One region of the Streptomyces sp. NPDC040545 genome, then DNA from elsewhere that is predicted to be linked to it. Evidence: riboswitches for the same ligand, from Rfam matches in the RefSeq annotation. Region 1 holds a riboswitch; each other region holds the start of a gene.
The links. Region 1 has a riboswitch for cobalamin ahead of ACZ573_RS03390 (ribonucleoside-diphosphate reductase subunit alpha). Riboswitches for the same ligand answer to the same signal wherever they lie in the genome.

Region 1 (4,997 bases):
GACGCCGACGGCGAACCGGTGGAGTGGGTGCGGTCGGTGTACCGCGGCGACCGGTACAAGTTCGTCGCCAGGCTCAAGCGCCCCGCCGCCTGACGCCCGACCCCCGCGCCGCGTACCGGAATTCCACGACCGGAATGCGGACGGGGTCTTACGTTCACCAGGCAATCCCCCGTAGATTCCGCCTGCTTACGCAGATGATCGACGAGGGGACGAGGTCATGCCTGAACCGGAAGCAACAGGGACAGAACGGGACGCGGCGAGTCCGGGCAGCACGCCGGGCTCGCCTTCTCCCAGGTCCATCGCCGCGTGGGTGCTCGTCGGACTCGTCGGCGCCATCGGCTGGGGCGTGCTGGCGCTCTCGCGCGGCGAGGAGATCTCCGCCGCCTGGCTGCTCGCCGCCGCGCTGGGCTCGTACGCGATCGCCTACCGCTTCTACGCGCGCTTCATCGCGGACCGCGTGCTGAAGGTGGACGCCACCCGGGCCACCCCCGCCGAACGCCTTGACAACGGTGTCGACTTCCACCCCACCGACCGCCGGGTCCTCTTCGGCCACCACTTCGCGGCCGTGGCCGGCGCCGGCCCGCTCGTCGGACCCGTACTCGCCGCGCAGATGGGCTATCTGCCGGGCACCATCTGGATCGTCGCCGGCGTCATCTTCGCCGGGGCCGTCCAGGACATGGTCACGCTGTTCTTCTCCACCCGCCGCGACGGACGTTCGCTCGGCCAGATGGCCCGGGACGAGATCGGCCCCGTCGGCGGGGCCGCCGCCCTGGTCGCCGTGTTCGCCATCATGATCATCCTGCTGGCGGTGCTGGCCCTGGTCATCGTCAACGCCCTGGCGCACTCGCCCTGGGGCGTCTTCTCCATCGGCATGACCATCCCGATCGCCGTCTTCATGGGCTTCTACCTGCGCGTCCTGCGGCCGGGCCGGGTCACCGAGGTCTCCGTCATCGGCGTCGCACTGCTGCTGCTCGCCATCGTCGCGGGCGGCTGGGTCGCCGAGTCCTCCTTCGCGGGCACCTTCACCCTGGAGAAGGAGACGCTGGTCATCTGGATGGTGGTGTACGGCTTCCTGGCATCGGTGCTGCCGGTGTGGATGCTGCTCGCCCCCCGCGACTACCTCTCCACCTTCATGAAGGTCGGCACCATCGCGCTCCTCGCGCTCGGCGTGGTCATCGCGATGCCCACCCTGAAGATGCCCTCGGTCACCGAATTCGCGGCGAGCGGCGACGGACCGGTCTTCGCCGGGTCGATGTTCCCCTTCGTCTTCATCACCATCGCCTGTGGCGCGCTCTCCGGCTTCCACGCCCTGGTCTCCTCGGGAACCACCCCGAAGATGATCCAGAAGGAGACCCAGGTCCGCATGATCGGCTACGGCGCCATGCTGACCGAGTCCTTCGTCGCCGTCATGGCGATCATCGCGGCCTGCATCATCGAGCCCGGGCTCTTCTTCGCGGTCAACTCCCCCGGCGGGGTCATCGGCACCACCGTCGAGTCCGCCTCCCAGGCGGTGACCCACTTCGGCTTCGCGATCTCCCCGGAAGCGCTCGCCCAGGCCGCGAAGGACGTCGAGGAAGCCAGCCTGCTCTCGCGCACGGGTGGCGCGCCGACCTTCGCACTCGGAATGTCGGAGATCTTCTCCGCCGTGGTCGGCGGCGCCGGGATGAAGGCCTTCTGGTACCACTTCGCCATCATGTTCGAGGCGCTCTTCATCCTGACGACGCTCGACGCCGGCACCCGCGTGGGCCGGTTCATGCTCCAGGACACCCTCGGCAACGTGCACAAGTCCTTCAAGGACGTCAGCTGGAAGCCCGGCGTGTGGTTCGCGAGCGCGATCGTCGTGGGAGGCTGGGGCTACTTCCTGTGGGTCGGCATCAAGGACCCGCTCGGCGGCATCAACCAGCTCTTCCCGCTCTTCGGCATCGCCAACCAGCTGCTCGCCGCGGTCGCACTGGCCGTCTGCACCACGCTGCTGATCAAGTCCGGCCGGCTCAAGTGGGCCTGGGTGACGGGCGTTCCGCTGGTCTGGGACGCGACGGTGACCCTCACCGCGAGCTACCAGAAGATCTTCTCCGACGACGTGAAGGTCGGCTTCTTCGCCCAGCGCGACAAGTACCAGGCCGGAATCGACGCCGGCAAGGTCCTGGCGCCGGCGAAGAACATGGACGACATGCACACCGTGGTCACCAACGCCACGGTCGACGGCGTCCTGTGCGCCTTCTTCGCGGTCCTGATCATCGTGGTCCTCGCGGACGCGGCCCGGACCTGCCTCAAGGCCGTCCGCGACCCGGCGTCGGCGGCCCTCTCCGAGACCCCGTGGACCGAGTCGAAGATCGTCGCCCCGGCCGGACTGATCGCGACCGCCGAGGAGCGGGCGGAGCTCGCCGCGGCGGGCCCGGAGGCGGGCGGCGGACACGTCAAGGAGCCGGTGGCGTGAGCACCGTACGGAGCGTGCTGGCCAGGGCCCGGTTCTACGTACGGGAGTTCTCCGGGGAGGCCGCGTACGACCGGTACGTGGCCCATGCCCGCTCCCACGACCCGGACGCGGAGGTCCTGACCCGCCGCGCCTTCGAACGCGCCCGTACGGACGCCCGCGAGGCGGACCCCCGCGAGGGCTTCCGCTGCTGCTGAGCCGCCCCGCACACCGAAGGCCCCGCCGGATGCTTCCGGCGGGGCCTTCGCCGGGTCCGCGCCCGGCACCGGCGCCGGCCCGTCCTGCACACTCGACCGCATGGACATGGTGATCAGAACGGCGCTGCCCGCCGAGTACGCGGAGCTGGGTGAGATCACGGCGCGGGCCTACCTCGCCGACGGGCATCTGGACTTCAACGAGGACGACCACTATCTGAACGTGCTGCGCGACGTGGCCGGCCGGGCCGCCCAGGCCGAAGTGCTCGTCGCCGAACGCGAGGGGCGGGTGCTGGGCGGTGTGACCTTCGCCGCTCCGGGCAGTCCGCTCGCCGACATCGCGGCCCCCGACGAGGCGGAGTTCCGGATGCTCGCGGTCGCCCACGAGGCGCGCGGCCAAGGCGCCGGCGAGGCTCTGGTGCGGGCCTGCGTCGAGCGGGCGCGGGCCCTGGAGGGCGTGACCGGCCTGGTTCTCTCCACCCAGCGCAGCATGGGCGGCGCCCACCGGATCTACGCGCGCCTGGGCTTCGTACGCACTCCGGAGCGGGACTGGGCGCCGATCGAGGGTCTGACACTCTTCACTTACCGGCTCAAGCTGTAGCCACGCCGACACTACATGTGGGGGTTACCGCACAGGGCCGCCCCCACATGTATGCTCATGCCTGCTGTCGCCGCAGGGGAATCCGGTGCGAATCCGGAACTGTCCCGCAACGGTATGAAGTGTCCGGCTACCGGACGCCAAGTCCGATGACCTGCCGACAGCGCGCCCGGCTCGACCGAACCGGGTGCCGATTCGTCCGGGCCTCGCGGTTGGGCCGGTGGACGCCATGCGGGGTACGCGTTCTCGTCGCGCCCGCATGCGCCCGCCCGCGCCCCGCTCCGCCGATGACCGGGCCGAGCGAGGGAGAGCTCCCGCCGTGACCATCGCGCCTTCCGCACCGCGCGCCGAGTCCACTTCTGGCGACAACACCGAGGGCCCGGGGGCCACGCTGCTGCGTACCCTCACCGAACTTACGGCGGACCTCCCCGACACCGACCCCGGCCGGGTCGCGGCCTCCGCGCTGCGCGGCCGCAGCTCCGCCGCCGACGACGCCGAACTGCGCGGGCTGGCCACGGAGGCCGCCGCCGGTCTGATCTCCGAGGACCCGGCCTACTCCCGGCTCGCCGCCCGCCTGCTGACGCTGGCCGTGCGCGACGAGGCCGCGAGCCAGGGCTCGACGTCCTTCTCGGCCTCCGTCGAGGTCGGCCACCGCGAGGGCCTCATCGCCGACCGCACGGCCGAGTTCGTCCGCACCCACGCGGGCCGGCTCGACTCGCTCGTCGAACTGACCCTCGCCGAGGGCGCCGACGACCGCTTCGGCTTCTTCGGCCTGCGCACCCTGCACAGCCGCTACCTGCTGCGTCACCCGATCACCCGTCAGGTCATCGAGACCCCGCAGTACTTCATGCTGCGCGTGGCCTGCGGTCTGGCCGCCGACGACAGCGTCCAGGCCGTGGAGGAAGTGGCCTCGCTCTACCGGCTGATGAGCCGCCTGGACTACCTGCCGTCCTCCCCCACGCTCTTCAACTCCGGTACCCGGCACCCGCAGATGTCCTCCTGCTACCTGCTGGACTCCCCGCTGGACGAGCTCGACTCGATCTACGACCGCTACCACCAGGTCGCCCGCCTCTCCAAGCACGCCGGCGGCATCGGCCTCTCGTACTCCCGCATCCGCGCCCGCGGTTCGCTGATCCGTGGCACCAACGGCCACTCCAACGGCATCGTGCCGTTCCTGAAGACCCTCGACGCCTCCGTCGCCGCCGTGAACCAGGGTGGCCGCCGCAAGGGCGCCGCCGCCGTCTACCTGGAGACCTGGCACGCGGACATCGAGGAGTTCCTGGAGCTCCGCGACAACACCGGTGAGGACCAGCGCCGTACGCACAACCTGAACCTCGCCCACTGGGTGCCGGACGAGTTCATGCGCCGTGTGAACGCCGACGCCGACTGGTCGCTGTTCTCCCCGGCCGACGTCCCCGAGCTGGTCGACCTGTGGGGTGACGAGTTCGACGCCGCCTACCGCAAGGCCGAGGCGGACGGCCTGGCCCGCAAGACCATGCCCGCCCGCGACCTGTACGGCCGGATGATGCGCACCCTCGCGCAGACCGGCCAGGGCTGGATGACCTTCAAGGACGCCTCCAACCGCACGGCGAACCAGACCGCCGAGCCGGGCACGGTCGTGCACTCCTCGAACCTGTGCACCGAGATCATCGAGGTCACCAACGACGGCGAGACGGCCGTCTGCAACCTCGGCTCGGTCAACCTGGGCGCCTTCGTCGTGGACGGCGAGATCGACTGGGAGCGGATCGACGAGACCGTCCGCACCGCCGTC
Region 2 (4,997 bases), on a different contig from region 1:
CCGGCATCCGCGCGTTCGACGACGAACGCGGAGACGCCGCCCGCGCCCTCCCCGCCGGTGCGCGCCATGACGATGTAGACCTCGGAGGCGCCGGCGCCGGAGATGAACTGCTTGACCCCGGTCAGCACATAGCCGTCGTCCGTGCGCTCGGCCCGGGTGCGCAGCCCGGCCGCGTCGGAGCCGGCACCGGGCTCGGTCAGGCAGTAGCTGCCCAGGGACCGGGCGGAGCACAGGCCGGGGAGCCAGCGGGCCCGCTGGTCCGCGTCCCCGTACCGGTCGATCATCCAGGCGACCATGTTGTGGATGGAGAGGTACCCGGCGATGGAGGGGCAACCGGTGGCGAGGGTCTCGAAGACGAGGACACCGTCGCTGCGGCCGAGGCCGGAACCGCCGTGTTCCTCACGGACGTAGACGCCGCCGAGCCCGAGGTCCGCCGCCTTGCGGATCACGTCCAGCGGGAAGTGCTTGTCCTGGTCCCAGGTGACGGCGTACGGACCGAGCTGCTCCTGGGCGAAGTCGAGGGTGACCTCGGCGAGGGCGAGCTGATCGGGGCTGAGGGTGAGGGTCACCGGGCTCATCCCATCGTCGGGATGGTGAAGCTCGCGCTCTCCTTGGCCCCGGAGGGCCAGCGCGAGGTGACGGTCTTGGTGCGGGTGTAGAAGCGGATCGAGTCGGGGCCGTGCTGGTTCAGGTCGCCGAAGCCGGACCGCTTCCAGCCGCCGAAGGTGTGGTACGCCACGGGGACGGGAATCGGCACGTTGACGCCGACCATGCCGGCGCCCACCCGTCGGGTGAAGTCGCGCGCCGTGTCTCCGTCACGGGTGAAGATCGCGACGCCGTTGCCGTACGGGTGCTCGGTGGGCAGGCGCAGGGCCTCCTCGTAGTCGGCGGCCCGTACGACGGACAGCACCGGGCCGAAGATCTCCTCGCGGTAGATCCGCATGTGCGGGGTCACGCGGTCGAAGAGGGTCGCTCCGGCGAAGAAGCCGTCCTCGTGCCCGGGCAGGGTGAACCCGCGCCCGTCCACGACGAGTTCGGCGCCCTCGGTGGCTCCGATGCCGACGTAGCGGTTCACCCGGTCCAGCGCGTCCTGGCTGACCAGCGGCCCGAAGTCGGCCTCGGGGTCGTCGGAGCGGCCCACGCGCAGGGTGGCGATGCGTTCCGTCAGCTTGGCCACGAGGGCGTTCGCGGTCTCCTCGCCGACGGGTACGGCGACGGCAATGGCCATGCAGCGCTCGCCCGCGGAGCCGTAGCCGGCGCCGATGAGGGCCTCCACGGCCTGGTCGAGGTCGGCGTCGGGCATCACGATCATGTGGTTCTTGGCGCCGCCGAAGCACTGGGCGCGCTTGCCGTGGGCCGCGGCGGTGGCGTAGATGTGCGCGGCGACCGGGGTGGAGCCGACGAAGCCGAGGGCCTGCACGCGCGGGTCTTCGAGGAGGGTGTCAACGGCCTCCTTGCCGCCGTTGACCACGTTGAGCACGCCGGGCGGCAGACCGGCCTCCAGGAACAGCTCGGCGAGGCGCAGCGGTACGGAGGGGTCGCGCTCGGAGGGCTTGAGGATGAAGGAGTTGCCGCAGGCCAGGGCGGGTGCGGCCTGCCACAGGGGGATCATCGCGGGGAAGTTGAAAGGGGTGATCCCGGCGACCACGCCCAGCGGTGAGCGCAGGGAATGCACGTCGATCCCGGTGCCCGCGTTGTCGGTGAACTCGCCCTTGAGCAGGTGCGGGACACCGGTGGCGAACTCGACCACCTCCAGGCCGCGTTGCAGGTCGCCGTGGGCGTCGGCGACGGTCTTGCCGTGCTCGGAGGACAACAGCCGGGCGAGGGAGTCCCGTTCGCCCTCGACCAGCTGGAGGAAGCGCAGCAGTACGCGCGAGCGGCGCTGCGGGTTCCACTGCCCCCAGTCGGCCTGCGCCTCCTCGGCGTTCGCGATGGCGGCCTCCGTGTCGGCCCGCCCCGCGAGCGGGACCCGGGCCTGGACGGTGCCGGTGTTGGGGTCGTACACGTCGGTGAAGAGACCGGAGGATCCGGTGGTGTGCTTGCCGCCGATGAAATGGGTGAGTTCACGGACCATGGGTGCCTGCTCTCGTCAGGTGGGATCCGGGGATGGCACGGCCGACCGGCGGACGGCACCCGATCGGGTGCGCCGCTGGGGAGGGTCGTGGGACTGGTCGACAGAGACGACCTACGAGCGCGCGAACGTGTGCGTGCGCTCCGCCGGATCACCAGGGTCGTGGGTACAAACCGGTGCCATGCGTGTCTGCTCCATCCTCGTGGACAACACGGAACATCCGCGGCCGGTATCCTGACTCCCGGATCCCCGCGTGCCGCCCGCCTTCCCGACAGACCTCGTCAGTGGCGTGTGGATGGCAGCACACTCCCCGGTCACAGTGGCGGGACCGTGCCGGTTTCTCACCGGCTTCCCTGCACCGCGGACCTTGTGCCACGAACATATAGTTGGACGTCCTAGTAAGTCCAGAGCCGCCGCCGCGCGCCTTCGCCATCCGGCCGCGCCGCCCGCCGCCTGACGGCAGCCGTCTGCCGCCGGAAGTCTGACGCCCGCTCAGTCCCGTGCCGGGGCCGGGTTCCTGGTCACCGGATACGGGATGAAGGTGCTGCTGTTCTCGTCCACGGCCAGCGCCCGCCCGAGCGGCGGCACGGCCCGCTGCGGGCAGTCCAGGCGTTCGCAGAGGCGGCAGCCCATGCCGATGGGGGTGGCGGCCGCCGTGTTGTCGAGGTCGAGCCCGTCGGCGTACACGAGCCGCGAGGCGTGCCGGATCTCGCAGCCGAGCCCGATCGCGAAGGTCTTGCCGGGCTCGCCCCAGCCGCCGCGGTGGCGGGTGACGGCCCGGGCGGTCCACAGGTACCGCTGCCCGTCGGGCATGGCGGCCACCTGGACGTGGATGCGGCCGGGCGCGGCGAAGGCCTCGTACACGTTCCACAGCGGGCAGGTGCCGCCCGCGCGGGAGAAGTGGAATCCCGTCGCCGACTGCCGCTTGGACATGTTGCCGGCCCGGTCCACCCGGACGAAGGAGAAGGGAACCCCGCGCAGCCTGGGCCGCTGCAGGGTGCTCAGCCGGTGGCAGACCGTCTCGTAGCCGATCCCGAAGTGGTCGGTGAGCCGCTCGATGTCGTAGCGGAACTCCTCGGCGGCCGTGTGGAAGGCGCGGTACGGGAGGATGAGCGCGCCCGCGAAGTGGTTGGCGATGCCGATGCGCGCGAGGGCGTGGACGGGGGAGCCGGGCGGGAAGTCCTCGGCGGCCAGCCGGTCCAGCTCGTCCCCGTACTCGATCAGCGCCAGCTGCGTGGCCATCCGGAACGCCTGCTGCCCCGGCCGGAGCCGGTTCGACAGGTGCAGCACGCGGGCGGTGGGGTCGTAGTGGTGCAGCCGGTCGGAGTCCGTGGCCGTCCGGATCCCGTGCCGGCCGGAGAGCCGCCGGGTCAGCGCGCGGATGACGTCCCCCGGGCGGATGCCGATCTCGGCGGCGAGGCCTTCGGCGGCGAGATCGGTGTCGTGGAGGTAGTTCTGCCGCCGGTAGAAGAACTCGCGGATCTCCTCGTGGGGCGAGCGCGGGCTGTCCGTGGCCGCGTCCCGGCCGTCGGCGGCGTCGGCGAGCCGCTCGGCCAGGAGCTGGCTGCGCCGGCCCAGGTCCAGCAGGACCGAGGCCACCGCGGGCATGCGGGTGGCCAGTTCGGCCAGGTCGGAGGGGGAGACCCGGGCCTGCGCCACCTCGTTCGCGAGCGCCTCGCGCAGGTCGGCGACCAGCCGGCTGGTGTCGCGCTCGGAGAAGAACCCCGGATCCACCCCGAAGGCCTCGGTGAGCCGCAGCAGGACCGGAACGGTGAGCGGCCGGGAGTCGTGCTCCATCTGGTTGAGGTAGCTGGGGGAGATGGCGAGCACCCGGGCCAGGTCGGCCTGGGTCATCCGGCGCTCCTCGCGCAGCCGTCGCAGCCGCGCTCCCGCGTACGTCTTGCTCACCGCACTCCCTCGCCGTTCCGGGCTCGACACGCGACGCCAGAATACGGGGATCTTCACGACCCGAACCCTTCGCAACCTTGGCAATTTCGCTGCTGAAGATTCGCAGACCTTGGCAGATGTACCTCCTTGATGGCACTCGGTGTCAATGTCAGAGTCGGTGCAGCGGCCCGCCGGACACGGCGGTCAGGAAGAACCGACTGGCCCGACTCACGCCCTGATTTCGGCCATCCAGGAAGTTCGCCCCGGCGGTTCGGCAGCATTGCTCAGCTTCGGCCCCGAGCCGGGTTCGGCGGCCGCAGCTCCTTGTTAGGCACAGAGTGCCAAGCCGCCGGGTCCACGTCCCGGCTCATTGGCAAGACAAGCTACGGATGGAAACGGTGACGGTCATGGCAGAGGCGAACACGACGGCGGCGGCCGAGCAGCTCAAGCAGCGGTGGGCCGACGACCCTCGCTGGGCGGGCATCGAGCGCACCTACACGGCCGAGGACGTGGTGCGGCTCTCGGGCAGCGTCCGCGAGGAGCACACCCTGGCCCGGCGCGGCGCCGAACGGCTGTGGCGACAGCTCCACGAGCAGGACTACATCCACGCCCTCGGCGCGCTCACCGGCGGCCAGGCGGTCCAGCAGGTGCGCGCCGGACTCCAGGCGATCTACCTCTCCGGCTGGCAGGTGGCCGCCGACGCCAACCAGGCCGGGCACACCTACCCGGACCAGAGCCTGTACCCCGTCAACTCGGTCCCGCAAGTGGTGCGCAGGATCAACAACGCGCTGCTGCGCGCCGACCAGATCGCCACCGCCGAGGGCGGCACCGACACGACCGACTGGCTCGCGCCGATCGTCGCGGACGCCGAGGCCGGCTTCGGCGGCCCGCTGAACGCCTTCGAGCTCACCAAGGCGATGATCGCGGCGGGCGCGGCCGGCATCCACTACGAGGACCAGCTGGCCTCCGAGAAGAAGTGCGGCCACCTCGGCGGCAAGGTCCTCGTCCCGACCTCGCAGCACGTCCGCACCCTGAACGC
Region 3 (4,997 bases), on a different contig from region 1:
CGGCACCAAGTGGGGGTACTCGCTCCACGAGGTCGGCGTCTACAGCAGCTGATCCCGCCGAAGACGAGTCCAGGGGCCGGGGCCGGCCGGATCTGCTGATCCGGCCGGTCCCGGCCGCCATGGCACCGCACGGCACGGCACGCACCAGGCACCACGCACCGCTGCACGAACCGAAAGGAACGCCCATGGCACGGATGCCCTCGGCCGAGCGGCGCCGGCAGCTGACCGAGGCCGCCATCCGCGCGATGACCCGGGACGGCGTCGCCGCGACGACGACCAGGTCGATCGCCGCCGAGGCGGGCGTGTCCCTGAGCGTCTTCCACTACTGCTTCGAATCCAAGCAGGCCCTCCTCGAATCCGTCATCGCGGCGATCACCGACCACAGCGTCACCGTGGTGAGGGAGGCGATCCAGCCGAAGGCCACCCTTCGGGAGACCGTCCGGGCGGGCTTCCAGGCGTACTGGGACCATGTGTCCGCCCACCCGGGCGAACACATGCTCACCTACGAACTCACCCAGTACGCCCTGCGCCGGCCGGACTTCGCGCACCTGGCGCGGCGGCAGTACGAGCGGTACTGCGACACGTACACCGAGCTGATCGAGCAGCTCCGTCACCACATGGCCTTCGAACTCCGCGTGCCCGTGAGCGTGCTGGCCCGCTATCTGGCCGCCATGACCGACGGGCTGACGCTGAACCATCTCGCTCTGGGCGACGACAGGATCTCGGCGGACGTCCTCGACATGATCACCGACCATGTGGCGGGCCTCGTCGGCGACGACGGTCCGGAAGAGACGGCCTAGACCTCGGCGCGTACCTGCCGGGCCGCCTCGACCAGGTTCTCCAGGGAGGCCCGGGTCTCCGGCCAGCCCCGGGTCTTCAGGCCGCAGTCGGGATTGACCCACAGCCGCTCCGCCGGGATGGCCCCCAAGCCCTTGCGCAGCAGGGCCGCCGCCTCGGCGACGGAGGGGATCCGCGGCGAGTGGATGTCCCAGACCCCGGGGCCGACCTCGCGCGGGTAGCCGGCGCCTGCCAGTTCACCGGCAACCTGCATGTGGGAACGAGCGGCTTCCAGGCTGATGACGTCGGCGTCGAGGTCCTCGATGGCCTCCACGATGTCGCCGAACTCGGCGTAGCACATGTGCGTGTGGATCTGGGTGTCCGCGCGGACTCCGGCGGTGGTGAGCCGGAAGGACTCGGTGGCCCAGGCGAGGTAGGCGGCGTGGTCGGCGGCCCGCAGCGGGAGGGTCTCGCGCAGGGCGGGCTCGTCGACCTGGATGACCGGGGTGCCGGCCGCCTCCAGGTCGCCCACCTCGTCGCGCAGGGCCAGCGCCACCTGGCGGGCGGTGTCGCCGAGGGGCTGGTCGTCGCGGACGAAGGACCAGGCGAGCATGGTGACGGGGCCGGTCAGCATGCCCTTGACCGGCTTGGACGTCTGCGACTGGGCGTACGTGGTCCAGTGCACGGTCATCGGGTCGGGGCGGGAGATGTCGCCGGCCAGGACGGGCGGACGGACGTAGCGGGTGCCGTAGGACTGGACCCAGCCGTGCTGGGTGGCCAGATATCCGGTGAGCTGCTCGGCGAAGTACTGGACCATGTCGTTGCGTTCGGGCTCGCCGTGCACCAGGACGTCGATGCCGGCCTTCTCCTGGAAGGCCAGGACCTCCCGGATCTCGGCCCGGATGCGGTCCTCGTAGCCGGCGGTGCCGATGCGCCCGGCCCGCAGGTCGGCGCGGGCCGTGCGCAGTTCGGTGGTCTGCGGGAACGATCCGATCGTGGTCGTCGGGAGCAGCGGGAGACCCAGGTGCGCCCGCTGGGCGGCGGTCCGCTCCGCGTACGACCGGGCGCGCCGCCCGTCGGCGTCGGTGACGGCGGCGGTGCGGGCCCGAACCGCCGGATCGTGGGTGAGGGCCGAGCCGGCGCGGGAGGCCAGGTCGGCCCGGTTGGAGGCGAGTTCGGCGGCGATGGCGTCCGTGCCGCGGGCCAGGCCCCGGGCCAGGGTGGCGACCTCCGCGGTCTTCTGGCGGGCGAAGGCGAGCCAGCGGCGGACCTGCGGGTCGATGTCCCGTTCGGCGGTGGCGTCCAGCGGCACGTGGAGCAGGGAGCAGGAGGTGGCCACGTCCACCCGGCCGGCGAGCCCGAGGAGGGTTCCCAGGGTGGCGAGGGACTTCTCGTAGTCGTTGATCCAGATGTTACGGCCGCCCACGACACCGGCGACGAGGCGCTTGCCGGGCAGGCCTCCGACGGCGGCGAGGTCGTCGAGGTTCGCGGCCGCGGCCTCGGTGAAGTCCAGGGCGAGACCTTCGACGGGTGCCTTGGCCAGGACGGGCAGGGCTTCGCCGAGCCGGTCGAAGTAGGAGGCGACGAGCAGCCTGGGCCGGTCGGTCAGGCCGCCGAGCTCCCGGTACGCGCGGGCGGTGGCGTTCAGTTCGGCCGGGGTGCGGTCCTGCACCAGGGCGGGCTCGTCCAGTTGCACCCACTCGGCTCCGGCGGCGCGCAGGTCGGCCAGGACCTGGGCGTAGACGGGCAGGAGCCGGTCGAGCAGGGCCAGCGGGTCGAAGCCGGCGGCGACTGCGGGGGCGGGCTTGGCCAGCAGCAGGTAGGTGACGGGGCCGACCAGGACCGGGCGGGGGGTGTGGCCCAGCCCGAGCGCTTCCTCCAGCTGGGCGACCTGCTGGGTGGAGTCGGCGGTGAAGACGGTGTCGGGGCCGAGTTCGGGCACCAGGTAGTGGTAGTTGGTGTCGAACCACTTGGTCATCTCCAGCGGTGCCACCTCCTGGGTACCGCGTGCCATCGCGAAGTACCCGTCGAGCGGGTCGGCCGCGACGGCGGCGCGGTGCCGCTCGGGGACGGCGCCGACCATCACGCTGGTGTCGAGCACGTGGTCGTAGTACGAGAAGTCACCGGTCGGCACCTCGGTGATGCCGGCGTCGGCGAGCTGCTGCCAGTTGGTGCGGCGCAGGTCGCGGGCGGTCTCCCGGAGGGCGTCGGCGGTGACGCGGCCCTTCCAGTAGCCCTCGACGGACTTCTTCAGTTCACGGTTCTGGCCCTGTCGGGGGTAGCCGTACACGGTGGCCACGGTGGGCCGTCCTGCGGCGGGGGTCGTGCGGGTCACGGAACTCTCCTTCGCGAGCGTTCTCCTGTGGACCCGGTGAGGGGCCGAGGGCGCGAAGGGATGACGAACCGGGCGGATCCCGACCGGGTACGGGTGCGTGCAGCTGCACGCGTCCGCGGTCGTCCGCCTGATGTGTCGCCGACCCGCCCACGAGGTCACCGGGATTTCCGTGCGCGATCGGTCGCGTACGGGCAACGGGCAGGTCTTCGGACTCGCGGGCACGTCTCGTCGTACGGATGCCGTACGAGACTCCTACTGGCCGTCGCTTCCCAGACCCGTCCGGGCCCAGTGCGTATGACGGCGGTCGTTCCCGCTCACCGCTGCGGGGCAGTCCCGGATTCCCACCGGGTTCCCTCTTACGACGCATCCCGCCTGGCGGACGGGGCGAACCAGCTGCCCGGCCAGAGTAGACGGCGTTCCCCGCCGGCGCGCGGAGTTGTCCGGCATCCGGATGGCGGGGTGTGAGACCCACGGGGTCAAAATCCAGCCATTGAGTGAATTGCGTCACTGAGGCGCGAGTTGTGTCCCTCATGTCCGTTTACCGGATCGAACTGCCCGGTCGGCGCAGTACGTTGCAGCTCTCTGCAACGAGATCACTCGATGACCACCGGAAGACCGAGGAAGTATGGGTTCCCCGATGAGCGCCCGCCCGAGGGCTGCCCTCGTCGTACGCGCCGCCCTGGTGTCCGTGCTGGCCTGCGGCGGCCTCACCGCCTGTGCCGCCGACGAGGAGGAGCTGCGGTACGCGACCGACTACGCGGGCCACGAACCGCTGGGCGTGGTCGGGTACCCCACCTCCGAGTCCCTCGAGATCACCCAGAAGCTGGTCTGGCGGCTCGCCGACGGCAAGGCCGGGGAGGTGGAGTCGCTCGCCGCCGAGCCCGATGACGCGAAGGGGGACGTCGAGCGGACCGCCCGGAACTGGATCCGGGCCTTCCACGAGGGCGCCCAGGGGAAGGTGACCGCGGAGTTCTACGACGAGGGGTCCGTGCGGCAGCTCGTCGTCGTGTACTTCCACGACACGGGCCAGACCAAGTCGTTCCTCGTGCGTCTCACCGGAAGGGCCGGAGAGGACGGCTGGCGCGTGACCATGCGGGAGCCGGATCCGAAGCAGGCCTCGGCGGTCCCCGACTGGGTTCCGAGGACACCCGGGGGCCTCGGCTCGAAGACGCCGCGATGACCCGGTCCGGCTCCGGCCGCCTCGCCGCCAGGTGAAAGGCGCCGTCCCGCGGGTCACTCCGCCGGACGGCGCCCTCGTCCCTCCGGGAACGGGAACGGGAACGGGAACTGGAACGGTCGGATCAGGACCGGTCCAGCAGCGTGGTCAGGACCTCGTGGAGGACCGCTGCCGGATCCGCCACCGCCTGCGCCGAGCGCCAGGCCACGAAACCGTCCGGGCGGACGAGGATCGCACCCTGCTCGGTCGTGCCGTGCACCTCGGTCCAGTCGCCGCCGTTCGCCGGGATCAGGTCGGCCTCCGGGCCGGTACCGATCGCGTACACGTCCAGGGGCAGTCCCAGCTGTTCGGCGACGGACCGCCCCGCGGCACGCCACGGCGTGCCCTCGGAGCACAGCAGCACGAAGGAACGCTCGTAGAGGTCCACGGTGGACTTCGGCTCCGGATCCCCCGGACCGCAGAGCCACATGTGCGGTGCGCGGCTGCCCGGATCGCCGCAGAGCCGCATCCGTTCGGGTACGACCGGCCGGTCCGGGTCGGCTCCCAGCACCGCGCCCCGGTTGTAGCGGTAGCCCATGGCCACGGAGAGGACCCCGCCCTGCCGGCCACCGCCATGGCCGCCCGGCGCGGAATCCGGCCCGGCCGCGGGCGCGGCCCCGAAGGTGGACGCGGGCTCGGGCTCGTACCCCGGGTGGCTGTGCTCCGCCG
Region 4 (4,997 bases), on a different contig from region 1:
GCATGGCCGCCGTGCACCTCGACCAGTCCGGCGAGCCGGGCGCGGTCCCAGCCGACCTGGATCTGGCCGTGCGTCAGGCCCAGTTCCGCGGCGGCGCGTTCGACGTCGGCCGCGGGCAGGGCGCCCGTGGGGGCGGGCCGGCCGCCGTCTCCGGCGCCGAGGTTGCGCTCGGCCCAGCGGGTCAGGCGTACGGCGTCGGCGAGCGAGGCCCTGGCCCGGTTCGCGAGGTCGGCCGTGGCGGGCGTACCCGCCGGGGGCCTGGGCGCGGGCCGGGTGCGTCGGTCGGTCACCGCCTTGCGGGCCGCGGCGACGGAGCGCGGCGAGACGAGTCGGAGTCTGGAGTCGCGAGCCAACTGCTCATCAGGCTTTCGGGACGTCACGGAAGCAGTCTCGCCCGTCACTGGCCGAAAGCCCAAACGGAATCGGCCGTTGCCGTCGTTCACCGCAGCGCAGACCGGGACAAGCCGCCCGTGGGGCTCTGTCCGTCACAGGGCCTTCACATGACGGGCCTCGGCACATGGCCTGTCACGGCCGTTCACCGGGCCGTTCACCGAGCCGTTCACCCGGCCCTTCGCCCGGTCTTCACATAAGAGGGGTGAGGAAGCGGCGCAGGGCCTCCTCGTAGCCGGCCGGGTCGGCGTTCCACATCGCGCCGTGCCCGGCGCCGCCCACGGTGTGCAGCGCGACGAGGTCGGGGCGGGCGGCGGCGAGCCTGCGCGAGGGCCCCCAGGGGGCGAGCACGTCGTCCGGGCCGTGGAAGATCAGTACGGGGACGCGGAGCGCGCCGGGGTCGGAGCCGGCCGGCCGGCGGTCGGCGCGCAGGCCCGTGAGGCCTTCGGCGGCCCGGACGGCCAGCGGCAGCAGCACGCCGGGGACGCCGCGGGCCGCGGCGAGCCCGCGCAGGGTGGTGTGCCAGTCGAGCACCGGCGAGTCCAGGACCAGCCCGGAGATCCGGTGGGCGAGCGGCGAGCGCTCGAAGGCGTGCAGGGCCATGGTGGCGCCGGTGGACCAGCCGTACAGGACCACGCGGCGGGCTCCGTAGCGCAGGGCGTAGCGGATGGCGGCGTCCAGGTCGCGCCATTCCGATTCACCGAGGTGGCCGAGGCCGTCCGGGGAGGCGGGGGCACCCAGGTCGCCCCGGTAGCCGAGGTCCAGGACGGGCAGGTGATGGCGGTACAGGAAGGGCATGACCACCATCGGGTGTTCCCGGCCGCTGCCGAGCCCGTGCACGGTGATCACCCAGGTGTCCCGGGCGGCGGGCACGAACCAGGCGGGCAGGGCGCCGAGCTCCCCGGGGACGTCCACGTCGGCGTGGTCGAGCCCGAGGGCGGTGCGCGGGTTGCCGACGTACACCTGGGGGGTGAGGGAGACCCGGGTGCCGGGGTCGAGGGTGCCGTGGGTGACGGAGACGAGCTGCCGTACGACGGCGTCCGGGCCGGGGGCGGCGTCCGGGAGCACGGGCCCTACGACGGCGTGCAGACCCGGCGCGACCAGGCCGTACGTGCCGGGGCGCAGGGAGGCGAGCGAACGGGTGAGCGTGATCCGGCCGTCGGCGGCGGAGTGGACACTGAGCTTCGGTCCGCCGGGGAGCGGGCGGCCCGGTTCGGACCGCAGGGCCGCGTGGGCGGTGTGCCGGGCGACGGCGACGGCGGCCGCGCCGGCACCGAGGAGGGTCGTCGTGACGGCCGCAGCCGCCGCAGTCGCGGTACGCACTGCTCCAGTGTCGGGTCGGGGCCCCGGGCGGGCCACCGGAGGAGATCTCTCCGCCGCGGGCAGGGACGGGGTGATCTAGGTCTCATTCGAGGCCCGGGAAGGGGGATCGTATGCACGGCGGACCCCCTACGGAGGGGTTCATTCACCCGGCTTTGACGTGCATTAATGGCATTATCTACGCCAGAATCAGGACGAATGACCCGATCACACCCCGCGCCAGTACACCGCTCCGCCCGAGTCAGTTCATCTTCCGTTCACTCAGGTTGCCTACGGTCGCCGAGCCACTGACGTCAAACAGAAGCCTGGGTAAATGGAGCACATAACGCTTCTCCTCGGGATCGTGATCATCACCGCTCTCGTGTTCGACTTCACGAACGGTTTCCACGACACAGCCAACGCGATGGCTACCACCATCTCGACCGGCGCCCTCAAGCCCAAGACGGCGGTGGCCATGTCCGCCGTGCTCAACCTCGTCGGCGCGTTCATGTCCGTGGAGGTCGCCAAGACGATCTCCAAGGGACTGGTCAACGAGGAGGGCATCCAGCCAGAGGTGATCTTCGCCGCCCTGGTCGGAGCGATCCTCTGGAACCTCGTCACCTGGCTGGTCGGTCTCCCCTCCAGCTCCTCGCACGCCCTGATGGGCGGCCTGATCGGTGCCGCGGTCGCGTCCGCCGGCATCGGCGCGGTCAACGGCAGCGTCGTCGTGACCAAGGTCCTCATCCCCGCGATCGCCGCCCCGCTGGTGGCCGGCATCGCCGCCTACCTGGCCGCCAAGCTCACCTACAAGCTGGGTGACAAGGTCGGCGAGAAGACCTCCGCCAAGGGTTACCGCGCCGGTCAGATCGCCTCGGCCGGTCTCGTCTCCCTCGCGCACGGCACCAACGACGCGCAGAAGACGATGGGCATCATCACCCTGGCCCTCATCGCCGGCGGCGCGATCGCGCCCGACGCGAACCCGCCAGTCTGGGTCATCGTCTCCGCCGGTATGGCCATCGCGATGGGCACCTACCTGGGCGGCTGGCGCATCATCCGCACCATGGGCAGCGGCCTGACCGACCTGCACCCGCAGCAGGGCTTCGCCGCCCAGACCTCGGCCGCGTCCGTCATCCTCGCCTCCTCGAACCTGGGCTTCTCGCTCTCCACCACCCACTCGTGCTCGGGTGCGGTCATGGGTGCGGGCCTGGGCCGCAAGGGCGGTGTGGTCCGCTGGTCCACCGCGACCCGCATGTTCATCGCCTGGGGCCTGACCCTGCCGGCCGCCGCGCTGGTCTCGGCCGGTGCCGAGCTGGTCATGCGCATCGGTGACGTCGGCATCGCCGCGGTCACGCTCTTCCTGATCGGCTCCTGCCTGGCCATCTGGTTCATCTCGCGCCGCCAGGTCGTCGACCACAACAACGTCAACGAGGTGGAGCCGGCCCGCGCCGAGGAGCCGGGCGTCGTCACCACAGCGATCGCCGCGGTCACCGTCCCGCCGACCGTCGCCGCCGCCGGTACCACCGCCGCGGCGACGACCGCCGAGGTGACGGACGAAGCCCTCAAGGCCACCATCCCGGCCGCGACGCAGACCCCGGCGGCTCCGGCCGCCGCGGTCTGACCGAGACAGAGACACAAGAGGAAACCGCAGTATGAAGATCGACTGGGAAGCGCTCGGCTCCGTCTTCGGGGTCAGCCTCTTCGCGACCGTCGCCCTCGTGGCCCTCTTCACCCTGGGCCTGGTGGGCCTGTCCAAGCACGAGACCGCCACCGAGCAGGGCGGCACCGCCACCCTCGCCCGCAGCGGCGCGTACGCCTGCTTCGCGGTCATCGCCGCGGCCGTGGGCTACGGGATCTACCTGATCGTCGCCTGATCCGCCGTCCCGCGGCCGACCGGGCGTGAAGGCTCCCTCCGGGTTTGTCCCGGAGGGAGCTTTTCGCATCCCGCGCCCCCTCCCGCGCTCCTGCCGCGCCCCGGCCGCGCCGCAGGTCAACGGCGAGTTGACGGGCCTTCGGCGTGCGTGGTGGACTGCCGGAGCCAATACGGCGGCATGGAGAGGAAGTCCGGTGCGAATCCGGCGCGGTCCCGCCACTGTCACCGGAACCGCACGCCGCGCGTGCGTCCCGGGAGCCAGGAACTCTCGCCGCCGGACACGTCGAACCAGGGCGCGGACCCTGAGTGAGGACATACCTGTCACCATGCGTGCCGATCGCGTCTTCGCGTACGGCGCCACGGCGGGCCTGATCGGCGACCGGATCCTCGGGGATCCGCGCCGAGGGCACCCCGTGGCCGCCTTCGGACGGGCCGCCGCCGCCGTCGAACGCTCCCTGTGGCGCGACGACCGCGCCCGGGGCCTCCTGCACACCCTGGTGTGCGCCGGGGGCGCGGCCGCCGTCGGAGCGCTGGGCGCCCGAGCCGTGCGCTCCCGGCCCGCAGCCGTCCGTATCGCCCTGACGGCCGCCGCCACCTGGGCCGTCGTGGGCGGCACCTCCCTGGGCCGTGAGGCCCGCGCCATCGGCGGCGCGCTCGCCGCCGGGGACGTCGAGGTGGCCCGGGAGCGGCTGCCCCACCTGTGCGGACGCGACCCGCAGGCCCTGGACGGGCAGCAGATGGCCCGCGCCGTCGTGGAATCCGTCGCCGAGAACACCTCCGACGCGGTGGTCGGTGCCCTCGTGTGGGGCGCCGTCGCCGGAGTCCCCGGGCTGCTGGCCTTCCGAGCCGTGAACACCCTGGACGCGATGGTCGGCCACAAGTCCCCCCGCTACCTGCGCTACGGCTGGGCCTCCGCCCGGCTCGACGACCTGGCCGGCTGGCCGGGGGCCCGGCTGACGGCGGTCGCCGCCGTGCTGGCCGGCCCCGACCGGCGGGGCGCCGTACGGGCCTGGCGCGCGGACGCCGCCGCGCACCCGAGCCCGAACGCCGGACCCGTCGAGGCCTCCTTCGCCGGGGCGCTGGGCGTCAGACTGGGCGGAACCCTCGCGTACGGCGGCCGGGTCGAGCACCGGGCCGTCCTGAACGGCGGGGCGGGGCGGCCGGTGGAGGTCGCGGACATCGAGCGGGCGGTACGGCTGTCGCGGCAGGTGACCTGGCTGGCCCTGGGCGCCTGCGTGGCCGCCCGGCTGCTGGTCTCCCGTACGGCACGGAGAGGACGGCGCGGATGAGCGGCGCGAAGCGCGGCGGGGGTCTGCTGGTCGCGGGCACCACGTCGGACGCGGGCAAGAGCGTGGTCACGGCGGGCATCTGCCGCTGGCTGGCCCGGCAGGGTGTGAAGGTCGCGCCGTTCAAGGCGCAGAACATGTCGCTGAACTCC

Region 2: linked by a shared signal. The riboswitch ahead of ACZ573_RS09380 (CoA-acylating methylmalonate-semialdehyde dehydrogenase) and the one ahead of ACZ573_RS03390 (ribonucleoside-diphosphate reductase subunit alpha) in region 1 are both predicted to bind cobalamin.
Region 3: linked by a shared signal. The riboswitch ahead of metE (5-methyltetrahydropteroyltriglutamate--homocysteine S-methyltransferase) and the one ahead of ACZ573_RS03390 (ribonucleoside-diphosphate reductase subunit alpha) in region 1 are both predicted to bind cobalamin.
Region 4: linked by a shared signal. The riboswitch ahead of ACZ573_RS22195 (cobalamin biosynthesis protein) and the one ahead of ACZ573_RS03390 (ribonucleoside-diphosphate reductase subunit alpha) in region 1 are both predicted to bind cobalamin.

Annotation. Positions count from the first base shown of each region.
Region 1 covers NZ_JBVIWA010000001.1:698,418-703,414, reverse strand. The annotation lists gene ACZ573_RS03410 (GntR family transcriptional regulator) at 1-93, shown strand, start outside; gene ACZ573_RS03405 (carbon starvation CstA family protein) at 218-2,437, shown strand; gene ACZ573_RS03400 (CstA-like transporter-associated (seleno)protein) at 2,434-2,631, shown strand; gene ACZ573_RS03395 (GNAT family N-acetyltransferase) at 2,732-3,229, shown strand; cobalamin riboswitch at 3,281-3,402, shown strand; gene ACZ573_RS03390 (ribonucleoside-diphosphate reductase subunit alpha) at 3,546-4,997, shown strand, end outside.
Region 2 covers NZ_JBVIWA010000003.1:286,679-291,675, reverse strand. The annotation lists gene ACZ573_RS09385 (acyl-CoA dehydrogenase family protein) at 1-578, opposite strand, end outside; gene ACZ573_RS09380 (CoA-acylating methylmalonate-semialdehyde dehydrogenase) at 575-2,074, opposite strand; cobalamin riboswitch at 2,279-2,449, opposite strand; gene ACZ573_RS09375 (short-chain fatty acyl-CoA regulator family protein) at 2,564-3,979, opposite strand; gene aceA (isocitrate lyase) at 4,366-4,997, shown strand, end outside.
Region 3 covers NZ_JBVIWA010000021.1:139,631-144,627, reverse strand. The annotation lists gene ACZ573_RS31605 (galactose-binding domain-containing protein) at 1-52, shown strand, start outside; gene ACZ573_RS31600 (TetR/AcrR family transcriptional regulator) at 186-800, shown strand; gene metE (5-methyltetrahydropteroyltriglutamate--homocysteine S-methyltransferase) at 797-3,112, opposite strand; cobalamin riboswitch at 3,293-3,521, opposite strand; gene ACZ573_RS31590 (hypothetical protein) at 3,750-4,292, shown strand; gene ACZ573_RS31585 (FAD-dependent oxidoreductase) at 4,414-4,997, opposite strand, start outside.
Region 4 covers NZ_JBVIWA010000011.1:210,474-215,470, reverse strand. The annotation lists gene ACZ573_RS22215 (hypothetical protein) at 1-380, opposite strand, end outside; gene ACZ573_RS22210 (alpha/beta hydrolase family protein) at 583-1,713, opposite strand; gene ACZ573_RS22205 (inorganic phosphate transporter) at 2,024-3,307, shown strand; gene ACZ573_RS22200 (hypothetical protein) at 3,339-3,560, shown strand; cobalamin riboswitch at 3,695-3,849, shown strand; gene ACZ573_RS22195 (cobalamin biosynthesis protein) at 3,886-4,848, shown strand; gene ACZ573_RS22190 (cobyric acid synthase) at 4,845-4,997, shown strand, end outside.